DNA from 2 places in the Brevibacillus sp. NRS-1366 genome. Region 1 is predicted to be linked to the other one. Evidence: riboswitches for the same ligand, from Rfam matches in the RefSeq annotation. Region 1 holds a riboswitch; the other holds the start of a gene.
What was found. A riboswitch is a leader RNA that binds a small molecule or an ion and turns the genes downstream of it on or off. The one in region 1 is predicted to bind cobalamin.

Region 1 (8,122 bases):
CGAGTCGTTGTTCCATTTTTCGTCTTCACCCCTCCTTTAGGTTATCCCTTCTGGCACATAATTTTTAATGGAACCCTTCTTTTTTTTATGTGGAAATGTTATCCTCGCAATAGAATATAGGTGAAAGCAGGGTGAAGCAGGGTGACAAAGGTATTCCAAGAGCGGATTTCGAAGCTGCATGACTTTCTCACAAAACAAGAGTTAGACGCGGTATTGATCACCTCTCCGAAGCACGTATATTATTTGACTGGTTTTTTTACGGACCCACATGAGCGCTTTTTGGGCTTGGTCATCCCCGCCCAAGGTGAGCCATCCCTGATCGTTCCTGCACTTGACCGTGAAGCAGCAGCGGCGGCTTCGTCCATCCAAACGATTTATACACATACAGATATTCAGAATCCATATGAAGTTCTGAAACAGACTCTGCCGAATGGCTTGTCCAAGCTGGGCATCGAGAAAAGCCACATGACAGTTGAGCGTTTTGAAGCCATGGGACAAATTGTCTCTGCTACCGACTTTGTCGATGTGGAAGAACCGCTGCGTGAAATGCGTCTGATCAAATCGGCAGACGAAGTGGCACGGTTGAAGCGCGCTGTCCAGTTAATCGAGAATGCTCTTACAGAAACATTGAAAAAAGTGAAAACAGGCATGACGGAAATGGAAATCGTAGCTGAGCTGGAATACCAGATGAAACGTGTAGGTGCAGAAGGTCCTGCTTTCTCTACAATGGTTTTGGCTGGAGAAAAATCAGCGCTGCCACATGGCAATCCAGGTACTCGTCAGGTTCGGTCAGGGGATGTTTTGCTGTTCGATATCGGGGTAGAGGCAGACGGATATGTGTCGGATATTACCCGTACATTTGCAGTTGGAGAAATTAGTGAGCAGCTTCGCGAGATTTACGAGACCGTTTTAGCAGCCAACGAAGCAGCGATTGCAGAGGTTCGTCCAGGCGTGACGTTCGCCCACCTGGATCAGACGGCAAGAGGTGTGATTGCGGCAAAAGGCTATGGTGAATATTTCATGCACCGCCTAGGACATGGGCTGGGAATGGATGTGCATGAGTACCCATCCGTACATGAACAAAATCAGGAGACGCTCCGACCTGGAATGGTCTTCACGATCGAGCCTGGAATTTATTTGCCAGGTGTAGGTGGCGTCCGGATTGAGGACGATGTGGTCGTAACGGAGAGTGGAGTGGAAGTATTGTCCAGCTTCCCGAAACAATTGACGGTTATCGGCTAATCGCATGCGAAATGTGAATGAACTGAATACGTATTTCATGGTGCTGACTGGATGCGTACATACGCTCCACCAGCTTAATAGGGAAGACCGGTGAAAAACCGGCGCGGTCCCGCCACTGTAACGAGGAGTGCCTAGCTATGAGCCACTGTTCCGCTAAATAAGGGAATGGGAAGGAGGCTATGCGCGTTTGATTCGTAAGCCAGGAGACCTGCCATGAAATCAGATACAATCGACCCACGAGGATGGGGCAGATGTGGAAATAGGCACGAGTCTAGGAACAGGCAAAAAAGCCAGGTCTATAGCTATGTCCACGTTTGTCATGCACCTCCCGGTTGAAACAGGGGGGTGCTTTTTTTGTGCGTCTCAGGATCGCCAATCCATATGTTTCATGGGGGGATAGGGGGAATGTGTAAAACAGATTGCAAAACACAGAGCCTGCTTGTATAGTGATAAAGGGATACAAAACGTAATCATTACGATTTGAAAAAGCCAATACGATACTATTCGTGTTGAGTAGAATGCAGAGGGGTATACGTCAAATGAAAAAAATATTCGGAGGATTTTGGGTGGCTGCATGGATGGCGATCATGCTTGTCGTATCGGCATGCAGCCCGCAAACACCTGCTGCAACAAGCACAGGTGACACAAAGACAGGAGTGGAGCAGCAAGCCAAAACGGACCAACCCACTGAACAGACGGCAGAAAATAAACCTGTCACGATTACGACGAATGGCATTGAAATGACTTATCCCGAAGCACCGAGGCGCGCTGTAACACTAAACCAACACGTGACCGAGATCATGCTTGCCCTGGGGCTTGCGGATAGAATGGTCGGAACAGCGTACTTGGACGATCAAATCCTGCCAGAATTAAAAGAAGCATATGACAAGGTGCCTGTTTTATCCGATAAATATCCAAACAAGGAAGTGATGATGGCAACTAATCCAGATTTTGTCTATTCCGGGTGGAAAAGTGGTTTTGGAGATAAAGGTGTAGGCTCTATGGAGGATTTGGAAAAGGCCGGAATCAAATCGTATTTGCAGGAGTCCTCCAATAAGCCAGGGCCAACAGTGGATGATGTTTTCGCAGACATTCAAAACATCGGAAAGATTTTCCGCATAGAAGATAAGGCAAATGAATTGATTGGGAAAATGAAGCAAGAGATAGACCAGACTGTGAGCAAAATCGGCACGGTGGACAAGCCGCTCAGCGTGTTTGTTTATGACAGCGGTGAGGATCAACCGTTTACGGCAGCAAACAACTACATGACTTCCTTGATCAGGCTGGCTGGCGGCAAAAATATTTTTGATGATATTCAGAAAGGTTGGGCAGAGGTTAGCTGGGAAGAAGTGGTGAATCGCAAACCAGATGTAATAGTCGTTGTAGACTACGGGGACAAAACCGTGGAGCAAAAAAAGAATCTGTTGCTGACAAAACGGGAGATCGCAGATATTCCTGCGATCAAAAATCAACGATTGGTCGTTTTGCCGTTGTCGGCTGCTTCGGAAGGGGTTCGTGCACCTATCGCTTTGAAAATTTTAGCAGAAGGACTCTATCCGGAGAAATTCAAATAAGAAAGACTCCTAAAGGAGGGAATGACTCTGCATAGGATCAAAATGCCTTTTACCATCATCGGTCTGCTCGTCTTGCTGGTACTCTCTATTACAATCGCCGTAACATTGGGATCTGTTGAGATTAATCCGGCGACTGTATGGAAGATCGCTTTGTCGCATGTGCCTGGGATCAGCAAATGGATCTTCGTTGATTGGTCCAAAGGCGAACAAACCATCATCTGGGATATCCGTTTTCCGCGAGTGCTCTTGGGTGCTGTTGTAGGGGCCGGACTTTCTGTGGTAGGTGTAGCTATCCAGTCTCTGGTTCGCAACTCCTTGGCAGACCCGTACATACTGGGTGTTTCTTCAGGCGCATCGGTAGGGGCGACCTTGGCGATTCTTTTTGGAGCCTTCAGCATGTTTGGGCAATATGCGCTGTCGCTTGGGGCATTTACAGGAGCGCTTCTGGCTATCCTGCTCATATTCACGCTGTCTCGCATAGGGGGGCAAAACTCTACAGTGCGCTTGCTCATGTCAGGCATCGCCATTTCTGCGATATTGTCAGCAATCACCAGCCTGATAATCTTTTCCGCACCAAACGAGCATGGAATTCGCTCTGTCCTCTTCTGGATGAGTGGAAGCTTGGCGGGAGGAAAGTGGGAATACTTGACCATCCCGACACTGATTGTGGTGATTTGCCTCTTAGTCCTGCTGACACAGTATCGTTCGCTCAATGCCATGCTGATGGGGGAAGAATCGGCAGGTACGCTGGGGGTTAATACGGCCCAATTTCGCAAACTGCTTTTGCTGATTACTGCGATGCTCACCGGAGTGATCGTAGCCATTAGTGGAGCGATCGGGTTTGTCGGATTGATGATGCCGCATATCGTGAGAGTCATCGTCGGGTCAGATCATCGCCGTGTCCTGCCCGTCAGCGCATTGCTCGGAGCCATCTTCCTGATTTGGGCAGATGTCATAGCCCGGTTAGCCTTCGCACCCGAAGAGTTGCCGATTGGAATTATCACTGCGCTGTGTGGCGGTCCGTTTTTTATTTGGCTAATGTTACGCAGTTCTTATTCCTTTGGAGGTAGCGGGCGATGAAACTGGTTGCAGAAAACATATCCGTCGAGCTGGAGAAAAAAACAATCTTGTCCCAGGTTGGTATGGAAGTAGAAGCAGGCGAGTTTGTCGGGTTGATTGGGCCAAATGGCAGCGGGAAATCTACCCTGCTAAAAAGCATTTATCGCGCGATGAAGCCGAATGCCGGGTGGATTTCGCTGGATGGCGACGATGTCTACCAACTGTCAGCACGAGAAAATGCTCAGCGGATGGCTGTAGTGCGTCAAGAATCATCTGTCGAGTTTGATTTTTCGGTTATGGAGATCGTCTTGATGGGGCGCTCTCCTCATAAACGGCTTTTTCAGTCTGACTCAGAAGAAGATAGTCGGATTTGTGGGGAAGCGCTCGAACGGGTAGGCATGGAAGCCTACGCAACCAGAAGCTTTTTCAGTTTGTCAGGGGGAGAGAAGCAGCGTGTCTTGATTGCCAGAGCATTGGTTCAACAAGCGAAGTTTCTTGTTCTAGACGAACCGACGAATCATTTGGATGTTCGCTATCAGCTGCAAGTGATGGATTTAGTCAGGACGCTCGGAATTACCGTCCTCGCCGCGCTGCACGACCTCAATATCGCAGCGATGTACTGTGACCGGCTATTCGTCATAAACGGGGGAAAAATGATCGCTTCAGGTCCGCCGGAAGAAATCCTTCGTCCCCGCTTGATCCGCGATGTATTTGGGGTAGAGACCGAAGTAACAACCCATCCCATCACTGGCAAAAAGCACGTCTACTTTTTCTCGGAAGCTTGCAGAATCAAGCAATCGCCGCAGGAGGTATCCAAAGCATTATGAGTGTGTACAGTTGCAAGGTATGCAAGTTCCGTTATGATGAATGGCTAGGTGATACGAAAAATGGCGTCCCTCCATGGGTGCCTTTTCCACATCTGCCGGGGTCGGTGTGCACGACCTGTGGAATGCAGGGAGAAGAACGCCATCTTCCCTTGGCAGAGACCAAATACGCCGGCTTGGAGGCCACTTATTACGATCAGTTCGCGGGCAAGTCTGGAATTGCCTTTTATCGGGACTGGCTGCTGCAAGAAAACGAACGCAGTCCTGTCACTGTGTTGGAGCTCGGCGTAGGGACAGGGAGAATCGCGATCGAGCTTGCCCGGAGCAACCTGCCGACTTGTGGGGTAGATTGGAGTCCTGCTATGCTCGAACTGGCGGAAAAGAAGAAACGGCGCATGCTGAAAGGAAAAGAAGAACTGCTGGAGCTTGTGGAGCAAGATATTCGAGAGCTGAATCTGGGGCGGAGTTTTACCCACATCTTGCTTCCGGAAGGGCTTTTTCAGCAGGCCATTTGTAGAGAGGCACAGCGGCAATTGATTGCCAACGTGAAAGGACACTTGACAGAAGATGGGGTGGTTACGATAGATCTCCTTCTGCCACCGTTGAAGGAACGATGGTCATTGCTTCAGCGCAAGTATGTGTTTCCAGATCGAATGGTTTACCAGCGTGTGGAAGGAGAAACCTCACTGTCTCGGGGACAATTTCGGTATGCACTGTCCTATGAGACTTTTTTGGAACAGGTTGAGCAGCCCCGTTATCGTGTAGAGCGTGAGATGGCGCTGCTTCTGCCAGGTGAGCTTCGTTTGCTTTTGGAATCAGAAGGCTTCCAGGTAATCACCAGCTTCGAGAATGTTGCCCATAGGTACCAAGGCGAGGGAGAGCCGCAGAGCGAGGGATATGAGATGGATCGTTGGCAGTACGGGGGCTATCCATTTGCCGAGTTGGCGGGTTCATTAGGTGCACCCACACGCTGGACCATTCTGGCGAAAAAAGATTCTGTTTCTTCTTTGTAACAAAATGACGTCTGTCGCATCTAACCAGTAGAGAAAGCAAGTGAAGGAGGATGCATCCTTGGAAAAATTGCAGCCCACGCTAGATGCTGCATTTGAGCAAATCATGCGGGAGTATGGGACGCGGGTGCTTCGGCTTGTCACTTTTCTGGTTAAGGATAAAAATCTGGCAGAGGACATCACCCAAGATGTGTTCGTCAAGGTGTATCGGCATCTTCCCGGGTTCCGTCAGGAGAGCAGCATCCATACTTGGCTGTATCGAATTGCGGTGAATGAATGCAAAGGTTTTTTACGTTCATGGGCATTTCGAAATATCCGTTTCAGTGCTTGGATCAAAAAGGACGGAGATGTGTCCACAGAACACCTCGTACTGGATCAAGTCGAACGAGACCAGTTGGTTGCATACGTGCTGGGGCTTTCCCCACCATATCGTCAAGTGATTGCGCTGCACTACTATGCTGATTTGTCTATCGGTGAAGTAGCTGAGGTTCTGTCTGTATCAGAAGGGACAGTACGGACCAGGCTGCATCGAGCAAGACAGCAGCTGAAAGGGCGAATGAGCGAGGGGAGGGACTGGGAGTGGACGAGAACCAATGGCTCGAACAGCTGAAAGACCGTGCGGATCAAACGGTTTTACGTGATGTACAGTTTACGTCCGTCATGGAAAAAAGAGTGCGGCAACGGATCAACAAGAAAACATGGTTCCAGTCTGGATGGGGGCTGCTGTCTTACCCGGCTGTAGTTGTTCTCCTGTTTGTACTCATCTGGCAGATCTGGCCTGCTAGAATCGGAGAAGAGCATGCGGCGCAGCCTGCCAAGCCTGCACCCAGCTTATTGCCAGGAGGCGTTCTGGAAACCCCAGTGCTCTGGATACCTTCGACACAGACGAAATCGAGTTTTGACGGTCAGCCGTTTACCTATTTGGGGGAGAAGCCTGTTCGGATCATCGCCGACGAGAACGGTTTCTATGAAGGGCAAACCCAGCGCATTGTCTGGTTGCTTGATGGAAGCTACGCATCCAAAGTAGAAATCATTGCCTACAGCAGCGAAGGAAGCCGGATCCCATTGGGTACTTATCAAGTCATGGACCCGTTGTTTGATGCGAAGGGTCACTTTCCATCTGGCATTGCGTTGCCTGATCCTGGCGTATGGAAGCTGCAGGTTGTATCTGATGGCAAACATCTGGGACAAGTGTTCGTAGAGGTGAAGTCTGGGATATCCCCGGCGAATCGTTTGATGGTGGAACCGCTCATCCGCGACTTTTTAAAAGTAGAGGGAGAGAAGCTGGGCGGGCTGGGAAATGACCGGGATATAACGTTGGATCTTCTTGGAGTAGAGGCTCCGAGTGCAGAGCAAAGAACTGTATACGCATGGGTAACCATCCTCGGCCAGGCAAACAATTCTGGAATCAGTGCGCCGATGGTATTTCAGATCAACTATGACGGGAAAGCATACCGCGTAAAAGATTTCAAGATGCCAGAAGACGGCAGCAACTACCAAAGCAGTCTGCAAAAGCTGTTCCCACCTAAGGTACTGGAACGAATCCGCAATAGATAGAAACATCTCGCTATACGCAAAGAGAAACGGACCTTTAAAAAGGGTCCGTTTTTTTAGCCGAATATTTGAGCGCCGATGCCAAAATACGTGCCATTGCGCGAAGGTAGACGATCCGTATTTGCGACCATGACGGGCGGTTCAGCAACTTTTTGAAATCCGTTTTGCTGCAAATAGGAAAGAAATGCTTCCTGACCATCGGGCACGTCAATTCGAACCTTGCCCGTATGTCCTTTCGTTAACTGGGAAAGAATGCGTATCGCAAGTGCCGAGTCGAGAGCAACAATAGGTCCAATTACTAGATTAACAGGTCCTAGGACAGCGAAGCCATAGCCAACCATTTTGCCGGAAGCGTCTTTGGCTGCGATGCATGTTTTTGCTTGTTTCATCCGTGTTTGCAGGAAAAGGGATCGTCTGCTGCCGACCGCTTGTCCGTCCAGCTCAATGACGTCAGCTAAATCGTCGTGCTTCATGGGGTATAGCGCAGGTTCGTCTGCTGCTTCCAACATCTCTTCTCGGGCAGGTGCGAAATGATCGCTCAAACATTTGTGAATATACTCTGCTGTCACGAATCCCAAGCTTTCATACAAGGGCTGACCTTCTGCTGTAGCAACAAGCATGATGGCAGTTTCGTCCGATACAAAGTCAATGCACGCTTGCATGAGATCACGGCCTAACCCATATCCTCTGCAAGCTGCATGTACGATCACCATGCCGATGGTGGCAAGGCTTTCTTCGTAGCGAATGATCGCTGAGCAGGAGACGAGCTGATCGCTTTCATCCTTGTGACCGAATACACTGCCAATTGAAAGAATCGTGCGAAGCTCGGCCTCTTCGTAATCCCAGCCGACTGAGTCTG
Region 2 (8,122 bases), on a different contig from region 1:
TGAATAAAACAAATGCGAATCGTGATCATGCACTGAAGGATATTGGGGCTGTGAAAATGTCCAACCTGTGCACAGAAATTTTTCAGTTGCAGGAAACTTCCTCGATTGCGAATTACGGTGAAATGGATATCATTCGTCGTGACATTAGCTGCAATCTGGCCTCTCTTAACATTGCTAACGTGATGGAACGAAAAATGATAAAAGAGTCCGTCCACGAAGGGATCGAAGCAATCACAGCCGTCAGCGACATGACGAAGGTAGAGAATGCTCCAGGTGTGCAAAAGGCAAATCGCGAGCTGCATTCAGTTGGACTGGGTGCGATGAACCTGAACGGCTATTTGGCCAAGAACAAAATAGCCTATGAGAGCGAAGAAGCCAAAGATTTTGTCCGGACGTTCTTCATGATGATGAACTATTATTCGCTAGAGATGAGCATGATGATTGCCAAGGAGAAAGGAACGACTTTCCTCGGCTTTGAGCAATCGGAATATGCCAAAGGGACATATTTCACAAAATACGTGACAAACGATTATCAGCCGCTTACGGAAAAAGGAAAACGACTTTTTGACGGCATGCATATCCCGACAACCGAGGATTGGGTTGACCTTAAGCAAAAAGTTCAAACATACGGTCTCTACCATGCGTACCGTCTGGCGATTGCGCCTACACAGAGCATTTCCTACATTCAAAATGCTACTTCGAGTGTGATGCCTATCGTGGAACACATCGAAACGAGAACCTACGCGAATTCAACGACGTACTATCCGATGCCGTATTTGTCTGGGGAGAACTACTTTTACTATAAATCGGCGTATGCCATCGATCAGTTCAAAGTCATCGACCTGATTGCCGAGATTCAGGAGCATGTCGACCAAGGCATTTCGACGGTTCTGCATGTAAACAGCAACATTTCAACTCGCGAGCTTGCCCGCTACTATATCTACGCGGCGAAAAAAGGATTGAAGTCGCTTTATTATACCCGTACCAAGCATTTGACGGTGGAAGAGTGCATTAGCTGCGCGGTCTAAGCTTTTTAACACACCCTACGGCTTTATCTAATGGTAAAATGATGGAAAAACGTAGGGAGTAGGGTGTGTATAATGCAGCTCGTACGGCAAGAGTCGAAGCAATTTCAAACAGCAGTCAATCATGTAACCGAAACATTCCACACCGTTGTAGGCACAGGTGCTGCTTTTCTGGTCATCCAGAACAATGCTATTGTCTGTGAGCAATATTGGGGCAGGCAGGGAGCCGATGCGAATGCGAGAGTCGTTCAACCTGACACGCAGTTCCATGTAGCATCGGTTCGAAAAAGCTATATCGGGTTTGCAGTCGCTTATGCTGTCTATCACGGTCATATTGATTCGATTGACGACCCAGTGACAAAGTATTTGCCCATGCTAGATTCTTTGCTGATGAACGGCACCACCATCCGGCATTTGCTGACGCATACACATGGACTTCACATGAGGGAAGATCGGATTTACCGTGAATTCGCGCCTGGAACCAGCTGGTCCTATCGTGGTGTCGGCATTGAGATGCTGGCCCGGATCGTGGAAAAGACGACTGGCAAAACCATCGCACAAATTCTGTTTGAGCAAGTTTTCCAGCCACTTGGCTTTACGCAGTCGGGATGGTATGGAAACATGAATGAGAAATTGGTTGATGTGATCCGACTGTCCACAGATACAAGCTGGCGCACCAGTGAAAGTACGGCTGGTGACCAGATGAACATGTACGTTTCAACAAGGGAATTGGCGTACTGGGGCTATCTTCACCTGAAGCGGGGGATGATTGCCGGAAAACAAGTAGTAGAAAAAGAAATCATAGACCTAGCAACATCGCTTCAAAGTCCTGCGTTAAACGATAAAGACTTGCCGCAAAACGGTTTCTTGTGGTTTGTCAAAGATTTGCCTGCGAAACAAACAGAGATCGGTGATCGAGTGCCAAAAGGGTCGTATCAAATTCTTGGGTATACAGGGGTGACGCTCTTAGTTATTCCCAAGCACGATCTCGTGGCCGTTCGCATGTTTAATAGCTTTGGTTCGCCTCCGGGATACGATTATCTAACAGATGTCCGAGGCTTTGGAGATCGGATCATGCATTGTTTAGAGGACGCAACAAGCAAATAGAGAAGAGGTACGACACATGAAAGCTGTCAATTGGAACAGGCCGGACGACGACTTTACGATGACGTTTTGGAATCAGAACATTATGCAGTTCTGGACTGACGATGAAATCCCGCTCTCAGATGACAAAATGTCCTGGATGGAGCTCGGTCCGGCAGAACGGGATACATACAAAAAGGTACTCGGGGGACTTACCTTGCTGGATACGGTACAAGGTGGAGTAGGTATGCCCAAAATCATGGAGCATGTAGATGGGCTGCAAAGAAAAGCCGTCCTTGCCTTCATGGGAATGATGGAGCAAATCCACGCCAAATCATACAGCAGTATCTTTACTACTTTGGCTGCTACTGAGGAAATCGATGATATTTTCACGTGGGTTGAACAAAATCCTTACCTGCAAACAAAAGCAAGCCTTATTTCAAGTCGTTACCAGGAGATCCATTCGGAGAAGGATCTGTACATGGCGATGGTGGCTTCTGTCTTTTTGGAAAGTTATCTGTTCTACAGCGGCTTTTTCTACCCGCTCTTTTTGGCTGGCCAAGGCAAGATGACGAGCAGCGGAGAGATTATTGACCTGATTGTACGTGATGAGAGCATTCACGGACTCTATGTAGGCGTTCTTGCCCAGGAAGTGTACCAACGCCTGAGCGTAGTCGAGCAAACCGCGGTAAAAGAGGAGCTGTATGCACTTCTACAAGAATTGCATCAGAATGAAGAAGCGTATACAAAAGCTCTGTATACCGAAATTGGTCTCGCCGAGGATGTTCTGGCTTACGTTCGTTACAATGCGAACAAGGCTTTGATGAATTTGGGATTCGATCCCTTTTTCCCCGAGGAAGAAGTCAATCCGATTGTGCTAAACGGTATCCGCACGCAAACCAAACAGCATGATTTCTTCTCGAAAAAAGGCAATGGCTACGTTCGGACATTGAATGTCGAGCCGCTTACGGATGATGATTTTCAATTTTCATCCTTGTGAAGAAAAAGTTTGACATGACAAAAAATGGTTTGCATGTTACTGTATGAAAAGGATGTTGCCAGCTAGTCTACTGGTACAACCTCACTCATAATTTTAACTTCATAGGAGTGGGAACAGGTTCCTTGGTAATGAATCACGACTAAGGATGAAAAGGGAAGTCGGTGAGAATCCGACACGGTCCCGCCACTGTAAGAGGGGAGTCGGCACAACGAGAAGCCACTGATCCGTATGGATTGGGAAGGCGTTTGCTGATGATGATCCTCAAGTCAGGAGACCTGCCTGTTTCGACGACACTGCTTAACCTACGGGAGATAGGGAGGTGTTAGGATGCTGTGATCTCAGTGCTTATTTGGCATTTCTAACGTTCTTTTTGATCGTTGGAGATGCCTTTTTTGTATAGGTAGGAAGGTATTGGCAGCGGGCATCATTGACGGACGGAACATTTGGCGCTGCTCTCTCGAAGAAAAATGGGAGCTGGTCAAGCAAATCATAGAGCTAGTGCCACAGGAGCGGTTGTGGCTGCAAGCGTCGAGCAGTTTGCTGCACGTACCGGTTACGACGCTTTGCGAAAGCGATTTGGATGAGGAAATCAAACAGACATTGGCCTTTGCAGACGAAAAATTGGGGGAAACAGCGCTCCTGCGTTTGCAGCTGTCACCAGCAAGAAATCGTTCCGAGTTAAAGCAAGCGCTCAAAGAGTTGGAATCAGAGTCACCTATGCGCCAGGTTCCGTTTCAGGAACGGCAGCAAATCCAGCAAGAAAAGTGGAAACTTCCCCTGCTCCCTACGACCACCATCGGCAGCTTCCCGCAGACGGCAGAAGTGCGCCAGGCCAGACAACAGTTTAAAAAAGGCGAATGGTCATCCGAGCAATATGCGACTTTCATCCAGGAGCAGATTAAGGAATGGATCGGCATTCAAGAAGAGATTGGGCTCGATGTGCTTGTGCATGGCGAGTTTGAACGAACCGACATGGTGGAATTTTTTGGGGAAAAGCTGGGAGGATTCCTTTTTACGAAAAACGGCTGGGTCCAGTCGTACGGCTCCCGTTGTGTAAAACCGCCTGTAATTTACGGGCAGGAATACACATGATTCAAGTCGATGAGCCAGCTTTGCGTGAAGGACTGCCTCTCAAGCAAAAGGACAGAAGAGCTTACCTGGATTGGGCGGTCAGGGCATTCCGCCTGGCGACATCCAGCGTCGAGCCGACAACACAAATTCATACGCATATGTGCTATTGCGAATTCCATGACTTCATGGATGTCATCAGCGAACTGGATGCTGATGTGATCTCGATTGAGACATCGCGCAGTCACGGAGAACTGGTCTCTGTATTTGAGACATGCACATACGACAAAGGGATTGGACTTGGTGTGTACGACATTCACAGTCCTCGTGTTCCTACCATCGAAGAAATGGAAAAGATGGTGACGAGTGCCCTCCAAGTGCTGCCACCCTCGCAATTTTGGATCAATCCTGATTGTGGATTAAAGACGAGAGGGAATCGGGAAACGATTGCTTCCTTGAAAAATATGGTGAAAGCAACACAGGCAGTGCGCGACCGATTGGCTGCGCAATCATGATAACAGCAAGAGGAGTTGACCAGATGCCTGTGCAATCTTGCCCGGTTCAGCAGTCCCAAACCTTTTTGACTGATCTCGTATTCCCGCCAGATACAAACCATCACAATACGATTTTTGGTGGAAAAGTGATGGCCTATGTTGACAAAATTGCGTGCATTGCAGCGATGCGGCATTGCAGCGATGCGGCATTGCCGCAAGCCCGTCGTAACAGTGTCTAGCGATTCATTTGACTTCCTGGCTCCGATCAAAACAGGCGAGGCGATCAATCTGGAAGCCTATGTGACCTGGACACATCGTACCTCGATGGAAATATTCGTCAAGGTCGAATCGGAGAATCTGTTGACGGGTACCAAACGCATGACTGCACGAGCTTACCTGACGATGATTGCCCTCGACGAAGACGGGAAGCCAGCCCTCGTCCCGGCCGTTATCGCCGAAACCGAGGAGGAACAGCTTCAACACGAGAAGGCCAAGGAACGGTATGAGCTGAGGAAGAAGCGTAAAGTGGAAGCGTAAAAAAAAGATCGCCATGCCTGGTGTAAAAACAGGGCAGAGGCGATTTTTTTGTTTCCTGAGGATGCTGTATTGAAATGATCGGTGGTCGCTATCCAAACACGTCAAAGGGAACGAAGCAAGAGCACGACACCCATGACGAACAAAGAGCACATACAAAGAGTGTCGAGGGGATGAAGAACTTTTCTTGTAAACCTGGAATCTTTCCATCTTTTCGCGGTGAAATACAGCACGATCAGCATGACGGGGAGACTGCCGAGAGTCATTCCCAGCCTACCCCAACAATTGGTAGACAGTCGAGCCGGCCAAGAGGACAATTACAAACTTATCAAGCGGATGGAAGTATCAGTTTAACGATGAGGCATTCTAACCAATGCAAGCAAGTGCAACTCAAGCACTCTTTTGTTGATAGATGTTTCGAAGCTTTATTCGCAATGTAAAGTGATTATCTTTTTAGTTATAATAGACGGTACATGACTCATACGGGGGAGAAAATTAATGAATAAGGTAGACGAGACGCGTGATCTTATTATTCAAACTTCATTAGCCTTATTTAATACAAAGGGCTATAGTCAAACTTCTATCCAAGATATTATGGAAGCTACAGGACTACCAAAAGGTGCAATCTATCGACGATTTGAAAATAAGAATGAAATCGCTATTGCCTCATTTGAATATGCGGGGAATATTATTTGGAGATTCTTCTTAGAAGCAACGAAATCTAAGGTGACAGCGACAGATAAAATAATCGCGATGTTTTATGTTTATCAAGATGCTGTTCATAATCCTCCTGTGGATGGGGGATGTCCTCTCCTTAATACGGCGATCGAAACCGATTTTGGTTTTCCAGAGCTTCATGATAAAGCCGCCGAAGCCTATAAGCAAACCTTGCTTTTTATTCAAGCGATTATTGAAGAGGGTATAAAGTCTAAAGAATTGAAACAGGACATCGATTCTTATTCATTAGCCTCCTTTTTGTTTTCGACGATGGAAGGTGCAGTGATGGCGAGTCGCTTGTCTTTGAATAATGAACATATCCATCATAGCATTACGCATGTAAAAGCACTGTTGCAGCATTACTCAGAAGAGAACCAGAGGTAAACTTCCCTCCTTTGGTTCTTTTTTTCGTCACAAGAATTTAAGAACTTGTCCATAGAAATCCCTTTCACAAGAATATATGATAGATTCATTGAACCGGACGGTCCGGTCCGATTCGGTCCAAATCAAAACAATCAATGGGAGGATAGGTAAGATGAAAAAAATCATCGGGATAACCCTTTTCATCATCTCGATCATGTGGGTATTGCATACATTTTCAAAAAATTTTTTGGTTGATCCTACTTTCCAGTCATTTCTCTCGAAAAAGGATCAGATTCTGGCAAATCAATCGTTATGGGTGTTTATGATTCGTGCTCATATTGCTCTCGCTATTGTTTCGCTTCTCACTGGTCCTTTAGGAGCCATAAAGAGATTCCGGGTCAAATCATTATCATTTCACCGGTGGAATGGCCGACTGTATGTCTTGTCGATTATTCTAAATTTCATTCCAGGAATTTACGTCTCGTTGTTTGCAACCGGTGGATGGCTGAGTACTGCAGGGTTTTTCATCCTGGAAACGCTATGGCTCGGGACAACGATACTCGGTTATTGGTATATCAAAAAACGAAACATGATTTTACATAGTGAGTGGATGATCCGGAGCTTCTTTCTTTCCTTTGCGAATATGACGATTTATATCATTGTGGCTATTACTCACAAAGGATTCAATTTTTCCTATGGAACAGCCTACACGATAGCGGTATGGTTATGTTGGATGCTGAACCTGCTTGTAGCTGAAGCAGTGATTAGAAAAAAAGCACTCTTATAAACGATCTGCGTCATTACATTTGTTCATGAAAACGAATGACGAACACGAGGTGCCATGCTGGTTAACGGAGGTGGTGTTATGTATCGAACGCACGAAAAGAAACTGATATGGATCAGCTTTATCGTTGCGGGCATTATGCTCCTGTCACTTATTGGACGTATATTCAGAGGCTGAGGAGGGGAAAGCCATGGAGGTCGGGGGTTCTGTATTTTATAGCCGTGTTTTAACAGAACTTACATTAACGTTCCACATCATCTATGCTACCATTGGCGTCGGCGTTCCGCTGATGATCATGATCGCACAGTGGGTAGGGATTAAGAAGAACGACGAGCATTATATTCTGCTTGCCAGGCGACTTGCCCGGGGTTTTGTCATTACTGTTGCCGTAGGCGTTGTGACCGGGACGGCAATTGGTTTGCAGCTGACGTTATTATGGCCAAACTTTATGCAATTAGCGGGGAATGTGATTGCGCTGCCCCTTTTTATGGAGACCTTCGCGTTTTTCTTTGAAGCGATTTTCTTAGGCATCTATTTATATACATGGGATCGCTTTAAAGATCAGAAAAAGCATCTGCTCTTGCTGATCCCGGTCGCAATCGGTGCATCCATGTCAGCTGTTTTCATTACAATCGTGAATGCGTTTATGAACGCGCCACGAGGCTTTGATGTTGTTGATGGTCAGCTGGTCAATATACAACCGGTACTCGCCATGCTAAATCCCGCAATGCCAACAAAAGTGGGGCACGTGCTTGTATCTGCTTATATGACATCTGCTTTTGTTTTGGCGGCAATAGCGGCATATCGCAGATTGAAAGGCTCCCATCATGTTTATCATAAAAAATCCATGTACCTTTTTATGAAATTGGGATTGCTATTCTCAATAGCCACCTTACTCATTGGAGATTTCTCCGCAAAATATTTAGTAGAATATCAACCAGAAAAATTGGCTGCTGCTGAATGGCACTTTGAAACGGAAAAAGGGGCATCACTGGTACTATTCGGTGTGACGGATGGCAAGGAAGTGAAATACGCGATCAAAGTTCCTTACGCA

Region 2: linked by a shared signal. The riboswitch ahead of ACIFQN_RS17420 (5-methyltetrahydropteroyltriglutamate--homocysteine S-methyltransferase) and the one ahead of ACIFQN_RS05050 (ABC transporter substrate-binding protein) in region 1 are both predicted to bind cobalamin.

The regions. Positions count from the first base shown of each region.
Region 1 is NZ_JBITPN010000010.1:51,152-59,273, reverse strand. Features, by position in the region: gene ACIFQN_RS05060 (alpha/beta fold hydrolase) at 1-16, opposite strand, end outside; gene ACIFQN_RS05055 (M24 family metallopeptidase) at 142-1,242, shown strand; cobalamin riboswitch at 1,264-1,472, shown strand; gene ACIFQN_RS05050 (ABC transporter substrate-binding protein) at 1,782-2,816, shown strand; gene ACIFQN_RS05045 (FecCD family ABC transporter permease) at 2,859-3,896, shown strand; gene ACIFQN_RS05040 (heme ABC transporter ATP-binding protein) at 3,893-4,702, shown strand; gene ACIFQN_RS05035 (methyltransferase domain-containing protein) at 4,699-5,712, shown strand; gene ACIFQN_RS05030 (sigma-70 family RNA polymerase sigma factor) at 5,771-6,319, shown strand; gene ACIFQN_RS05025 (hypothetical protein) at 6,289-7,266, shown strand; gene ACIFQN_RS05020 (GNAT family N-acetyltransferase) at 7,320-8,122, opposite strand, start outside.
Region 2 is NZ_JBITPN010000022.1:165,039-173,160, reverse strand. Features, by position in the region: gene nrdE (class 1b ribonucleoside-diphosphate reductase subunit alpha) at 1-1,028, shown strand, start outside; gene ACIFQN_RS17430 (serine hydrolase domain-containing protein) at 1,101-2,132, shown strand; gene nrdF (class 1b ribonucleoside-diphosphate reductase subunit beta) at 2,149-3,108, shown strand; cobalamin riboswitch at 3,207-3,405, shown strand; partial or broken gene ACIFQN_RS17420 (5-methyltetrahydropteroyltriglutamate--homocysteine S-methyltransferase) at 3,514-4,691, shown strand; partial or broken gene ACIFQN_RS17415 (acyl-CoA thioesterase) at 4,715-5,207, shown strand; gene ACIFQN_RS17410 (TetR/AcrR family transcriptional regulator) at 5,703-6,305, shown strand; gene ACIFQN_RS17405 (DUF2306 domain-containing protein) at 6,457-7,071, shown strand; gene ACIFQN_RS17400 (cytochrome ubiquinol oxidase subunit I) at 7,259-8,122, shown strand, end outside.